DNA from 3 places in the Bacillus sp. OTU2372 genome. Region 3 is predicted to be linked to each of the others. Evidence: riboswitches for the same ligand, from Rfam matches in the RefSeq annotation. Region 3 holds a riboswitch; each other region holds the start of a gene.
What was found. Region 3 has a riboswitch for glycine ahead of AAHB15_RS22955 (amino acid permease). Riboswitches for the same ligand answer to the same signal wherever they lie in the genome.
Positions count from the first base shown of each region.

Region 1: another riboswitch for glycine. It lies ahead of AAHB15_RS04750 (amino acid permease); the one in region 3 lies ahead of AAHB15_RS22955 (amino acid permease).
Region 2: another riboswitch for glycine. It lies ahead of gcvT (glycine cleavage system aminomethyltransferase GcvT); the one in region 3 lies ahead of AAHB15_RS22955 (amino acid permease).

Region 1 is NZ_JASATK010000001.1:1,005,873-1,008,148, forward strand. It holds gene AAHB15_RS04745 (AAA family ATPase) at 1-199, shown strand, start outside; glycine riboswitch at 676-754, shown strand; gene AAHB15_RS04750 (amino acid permease) at 919-2,276, shown strand, end outside.
Region 2 is NZ_JASATK010000014.1:87,434-89,709, forward strand. It holds gene gcvT (glycine cleavage system aminomethyltransferase GcvT) at 1-985, opposite strand, end outside; glycine riboswitch at 1,214-1,303, opposite strand; gene AAHB15_RS19910 (DEAD/DEAH box helicase) at 1,515-2,276, shown strand, end outside.
Region 3 is NZ_JASATK010000019.1:102,734-105,009, forward strand. It holds gene AAHB15_RS22955 (amino acid permease) at 1-974, opposite strand, end outside; glycine riboswitch at 1,285-1,341, opposite strand; glycine riboswitch at 1,345-1,446, opposite strand; gene AAHB15_RS22960 (MFS transporter) at 1,592-2,276, opposite strand, start outside.

The DNA of each region.
Region 1 (2,276 bases), on a different contig from region 3:
GACCAAAGTTAAGAAGCTTGTAAATGATAATGCTGACTTTGTCCACCGGATTGCCGAGGAGCTCCTGAAGCGTGGCGATTTAACAGGCGAAGAGATAGAGCAAATCTATGTCGGGCTGTATGGCCAAAGTCGTGCAGAAGTCCTAGAGTCACAGAGTCAAGTTTTATTAGATTCATCTGATAAGGACAAAAACGATTAAAAAAGTATAGGAAGTGTCTTCAATAGGGGGTCTTGAGGACAAAACTCTTCGAGAAACCGGAGGAAGTGCTTTCAACAAGGTTTGTTGAGGACAAAACCTATTAACAAACCTGCAGAAATATTCTCAATCAAATCTCAATAAAATGGATGGTGTTACTTACCATCCATTTTTGTTCTTTAGTAACGTTAAGAAAGTTAATTCTAATATTCTACCATCATTTTTACATACTATGTCCATGTATTAAAGCTCGGAGTATTAGCCACCTGTCCATCCGTGATTTCGCAAGTTTCAATACTTGAAAAATGGCCATTTTAACGGTACATAAATTTATTTGTTGACAAATAGAACTAATACTACTAAAATTATAAATTATTCAACGATAGTTTAGTTTCTGAGTATGAATGCTAAATAATCATTCATTACTTTACAAATTAAATATTTAGCAAGCTATGATTGCTATGGATCACACTATAGCAGGAGCAGCTTCTGGAGAGACCGCGTGACAAGCGGCGCCGAAGGGTTCACAATCTCAGGCAAAAGGACAGAAGAGTACGAAGACTATTTATTATTCTACCACAAAAGAGTAATAGATATTATTTGTTATTCTTTCGCCCTGAAGAGATTGGAGAAATTCCAATCTCTTTTTTAATTGGTTCACTTCTTGTTCATGATTTCACATGCACAAGAAGAATTATTACTACCATTAGGGGGAGTTTCAAGTGGCACAACAAGAATTAAAGAGGGATTTAAAGAACCGTCACGTACAATTGATTGCGATTGGCGGAACGATTGGAACAGGTTTATTCTTAGGATCAGGAAGGGCGATCCAGTTAGCAGGCCCATCAATTATGTTTGCCTATGTAATTGTGGGCATCGCCTGTTTCTTTGTTATGAGGGCTTTAGGAGAACTGCTTCTATCAAAGTCGGGTTATACATCTTTTACAGACATTGCTGAGGACTATATCGGACCATGGGCAGGATTTGTAACTGGATGGACGTATTGGTTTTGTTGGATCATGACCGCTATGGCTGATATCATTGCCGTTGGTGTATATGTTCAATATTGGTTTGATATCCCGCAGTGGGTTCCAGCCATCGTCTGTTTAGTTCTATTATTAGGGCTTAATCTATTAACGGTAAAACTATTTGGAGAGTTAGAGTTTTGGTTTGCCTTAATAAAAGTCATCACGATTCTGGCTTTAATTGGAATAGGAGTTATCTTATTAGTAATAGGATTCAAAACAGATGTGGCAACCGTTTCTGTAAAAAATATTTGGGAATATGGCGGTCTTTTTCCACACGGTGTTTCAGGTTTCTTACTATCTTTCCAAATGGTAGTCTTTGCCTATGTCGGCGTTGAATTAGTGGGTGTATCAGCGGCAGAAACAGCCAATCCTCAAAAAAATATCCCGTCAGCGATTAATAAAATTCCGTTAAGAATTCTCTTTTTCTATGTGGGAGCACTGTTCATTCTTTTATGTATCAACCCATGGACACAGTTAAATGCTGATAACAGTCCTTTTGTAAAAACGTTTAGTCTGGTGGGTATACCGATTGCAGCAGGAATAATAAATTTCGTTGTGTTAACATCAGCGGCATCTGCCTGTAACAGTGGTTTGTTTTCGACGAGCCGAATCTTATATAATTTAAGCTCTAAAGCCCAAGGCCCAGCCCCATTTTCTAAATTAAATAAAAATCATGTACCAAGTAACGCATTATTGGTCTCAGCACTTGTTTTATCAGTCGGAGCCCTTTTAAGCAAGCTGATTCCTGAACAAGCTTTTGGCATTGTGACAACGATCAGTGCAATTTGTTTTATTTGGGTTTGGGGCATTATCTTAGTTTGTCATTTACGATATCGGAAATTACGTCCAGACCTGCGAAAAAAATCGACTTTTAAAGCTCCATTTACGCCGTTTATTAATTATGCAGTCTTAGCGTTATTTGTTTTTATTCTAATTGTTATGTTGTTTGCTGAATCAACTCGGACAGCTTTATTATTGACACCGATATGGTTTATTCTTTTATTTATATTGTACTCTTTTAAAAGAAACAAGGACAAGAACATAAGAATATC
Region 2 (2,276 bases), on a different contig from region 3:
CAATATTTCGCTTTAAAGAAGGCGACTGTGTACCGGTTGTCACTTCTCCGATAAGCTCTTCTCCTTTATAAACAGAATATCCATGTCGAGGGATACCACGGTCAATCATTTCGATTCCTACTAATTTCCTTGGTAAGACATTTTCCTTCTGTTTTCGTAATGCTTCCTTCCCAATGAAGTCAGCTTCCTTATTTAACTTCACGGCAAAGGAGATTCCTGCTTCAAGGGGAGAGATCTCAGGCGAAAGCTCTTGCCCATAAAGTGCCAGCACAGATTCAAAACGAAGGGTATCACGTGCACCTAATCCGCATGGAAGAATACCCTCCTCTGTTCCTGCCTCTAAAATGGCCTTCCAAAGGTCAACCGCATCGGCTGCATCACAGTAAACCTCAAAACCGTCTTCACCGGTATATCCTGTTCTTGATACTAGTACCTTCTTACCGTTTAGAATTACTTCTTGCATAAATTTGAAAAAGCCAATTTGACTTAAGTCTGTATCTCCTGCAAGCTTTTGCAGGACCTTTTCTGCAAGCGGACCTTGAAGCGCAAGCTGGGCTGTCTTTTCAGACAAGTTATCAAGGAAAACATCCCCCTCAACGTGATCCAGAAGCCATTTATAGTCCTTTTCTATATTGGAAGCATTAACAACTAGTAAATAATGATGGTCCTCGATTTTATATACGAGCAGATCATCCACCGTTCCGCCGTTTTCATAACACATTGCCGTGTATTGAGCACCGCCATTTTTAATTTTTGAAATATCATTGGTCATCATTTTTTGTAAAAATTGTAAACTGTCTTTCCCTTTTACTTCCACTTCCCCCATATGGGAGACATCAAACAGACCTGCTTTTGTACGGACCGCTTCATGCTCTTCCTTTATGCTGGAAAATTGGACAGGCAGCTCCCACCCGCCAAAATCGATGGTTTTCCCGCCGTGTTCTTTATACACTGCAAAAAGTGGAGTACGTTTTAATTCAGTCATCCCTTAATCCCCCTCATTTGATCCACATTTTTATAGGTTCAACAATTCTATAAAAGTTATTTCCCTAAACTTTTGTGAAACAATTCGACTTTTTTTAAAACATAAAAAAGGACAGAAAACCTCCTTAATAAATTAAGTAGGTCTCTGTCCTTGCACCTGAAAGTTTACCCTTAAGCGGTTTTCCCCTTTGGTGGCTGCAACAAACACTAGCAGCGCTCTCCAGAGCTGCGTCAAACAAGAGTTCTTTTGCCTGAGAGATTCACATTTTCTGCTTGCTCCTTCGGCGCTACTCTTCGTAGTCTCTCCCCTTGCTATCATTCGCATTATAATATTTTTCAATTTGGTAATACTAATTATACTTAAAAAAATAAATTACTTTATTAAAATATTTAAAACATTCTAAGCTATTATCATCCTACCATTAAACTACAACATTGAGCAATCATTTTATAAGAAAACGATAGGCAGCAGACGGTCTTAATAATTGGCAAACAGATGATATTACAATGTATGAAAAGGAGCTGTAATAATGTCGGTTGAAATTGAATTTGATTCCTCGTGGCAGGATGATTTTTTACATAGAATTGACAACGATGGTCCGTGGGGGAACTGGGAGCTTTTTAAATTAGCAATCGATGTTGAAAAACATTTGGTCATCCCGGAGTTTGAAGGCTTACAAGCTCCAAATCATCTTCCTAATTTAACACCTCTTCCACATCAGCTTGAAACAGCGAAACAGGTGATTGAAAACATGAATGGTAAAGCTATTCTAGCTGATGAAGTGGGGCTTGGAAAGACAATTGAAGCTGGGCTGATTTTAAAAGAATACATGATTCGCGGTTTAGTAAAAAAGGTATTAATACTCGTTCCTGCATCTTTGGTTACCCAGTGGGCGATTGAGCTAAATAGCAAATTTTTTATCCCGGCCGTTACCCAAAGGAAAAGCTATGTCTGGGAACAGTGCGATGTCGTTGTTTCTTCAATTGATACAGCGAAACGAAATCCTCATCGGGACATTATCAACAAACTGGACTACGATCTCATTATCATTGATGAGGCACATAAACTTAAAAATAACAAAACGAAAAACTACGAATTTGTTCAAAACCTTAAAAAGAAATTTTGTTTATTATTAACCGCCACACCGATCCAAAACCGAATCGAGGAGATCTTTAATCTCGTTTCACTCCTAAAGCCTGGGCATCTGGGCAGTGAGACGGCCTTCTATGAAAAATATAAAAGAGATGCCCGCTCGTTAAATGATGATGAGCATTTAAAAGAATTAGTGAAT
Region 3 (2,276 bases):
GTAAGTTTTGCAAATGATTCAGGTGCATTTTTATCTTTGGCAAGTGAGTATACCATCCGGCTTGTACTAAAAACGGCGCTATTACATGCCGAAGCAGCGGATGTAAGTACGACAAAATTAACAATTCCGGCAGCTGCTGCGATACCAACTGCTACGAAGACTTGGACAAATGGACTTTTCGCCGGGTTTATCGCGTTCCATGGATAAATACTCATAATGACAAACAATGCGCCAAGGTAGAAAATAAATACCCGAATTGGGATATTATTGATTGCCTTTGGAATAACTTTTTCAGGGTCTTTTGTTTCGCCTGCTGTAAGTCCTACTAGTTCGATCCCTGTAAATGCAAACACTACCATCTGGAATGAGAGAATAAACCCATTTATGCCATTCGGGAACATGCCGCCGTGGCTCCATAAATTCGTGAAACTAGATGGACCTGAATTTGTAGAAAAGCCTTTTACAATCATGACAATACCGATAAAAATTAGTCCCAGAATAGCGATGACTTTTATTAAGGCAAACCAAAATTCCATTTCACCAAAAAGTTTAACGGTTGTAAGGTTCATAATTAACAAAATCACAAGGGCAATTAATCCTGGCATCCACTGCGGTACATTAGGAAGCCAATATTGGGTGTAGAGACCAACTGCTGTTAAGTCAGCCATAGCAATGGAAATCCAGCAGAACCAGTAGGTCCAGCCAGTTACAAAGGCTGCCATATTACCTAAATAGTCTCTTACAAAGTCAACAAAAGAATGATAGTTTAAATTGGTTAAGAGAAGTTCGCCAAGTGCGCGCATGATTAAAAAGCATATGGCCCCCGTAATCATATAAGCAAATAAAATCGATGGTCCTGCTAAATGAATCGATTTTCCTGCACCAAGAAATAATCCCGTTCCGATTGCTCCACCAATAGCGATTAGTTGTACATGCCTGTTTTTTAGGCCTCTTTCCAATTTTTGTTCCTGCATTCGATTTCCCCCTCTACTTTTCTAGGATGTTTACAATTTTTTTCGTTTTAAATCTATTTTTAAAGAATTTAAATCAAACTAAATGCAAATTAATATCCCAAAAAAAGTTTAAGATAATATTACCGGTTAATTCTACAACTAAAAAAGCGCTTACAATTCAAATAAAATTAATAGGATCAGCTTGTTCTTAGCAGGTCCCCATAGTCTCATTCCTCAATAGATTTCATAGCACAATCCTCCTTTTTCCGTGTGTACTATCTTTCCCAAACAAAAAAAGGACAGAGGGAAGATAGATTTTCTCTAATCTTTCCTCTGTCCTTTTACCTGAGAGTTTAACTCCTTTGGTGGCCCATGGCTCTCTCCAGAGACGCGTCCTATTATGGTCCTTTTACCTGAGAGATTGTTCCCCATTTTTTGGGGACTTGCTCCTTCGGTGCCAAACAATACGTTTGGTCTCTCCCACAATATTCATCCGCTATCATACATTTCATTTACATACTACTCTATGGAAAGGATGATGTCAATTAAATATTCAGAATTTATTAATTATTCCGAAAAAGTATATTACCATAGGAATAAATGTAATATGTTTACAATTAAAACTTAACTATGCTTTGTTATATACGAAGGATGAACATTAGCAATGCTGAAATAATTGCCAGTAAACTACTTACGCCAAAAGCAGTAAAAGCACCAAATGATTGCCACAAAAAACCTGCCATTACGCTTGCTGGCAATGTAGCTATACCAGTTAATGCATTAAATGTTCCCATTGCCATCCCACGTTGTCCTTCTGGTACCATATCTGCTACATAAGCCTTTTGAATTCCTTCAGTAGTCGCGTAGTACAACCCGTAAATAAAGAATAATATCCAAATCCCAAAGACAGTATGTACCAGACCAAAGCCGAGATAAATGAGTGCAAACATTACATAACCTGTAATCAAAACTGGTCGGCGACCGATACGGTCAGAAAGCATACCAAATGGAGTAGAAAATAAACTTGTAATGATGTTGTATGCAAAATAAGTGAGTGGGATATATTCGGCAGCCATGCCAACGTCCTTCGCTCGTAAGATTAGGAATGCATCAGAGAAGTTCCCTATGGTAAATAATGTAGTTATGAGTGTGAACAACACAAAACGCGAACTAAGCCCCTTGAAGCTAATCTTAGGTAACAACTTTACATTGCTTGGTGTTTTTATTGATTTTCTTTTTTCTTTTAAGAAGATGATCAGGAGCAAAGTTGCAATTAACCCAGGGATTGCAGATAACCAAAATACAGCCTGATAACTGCCATTC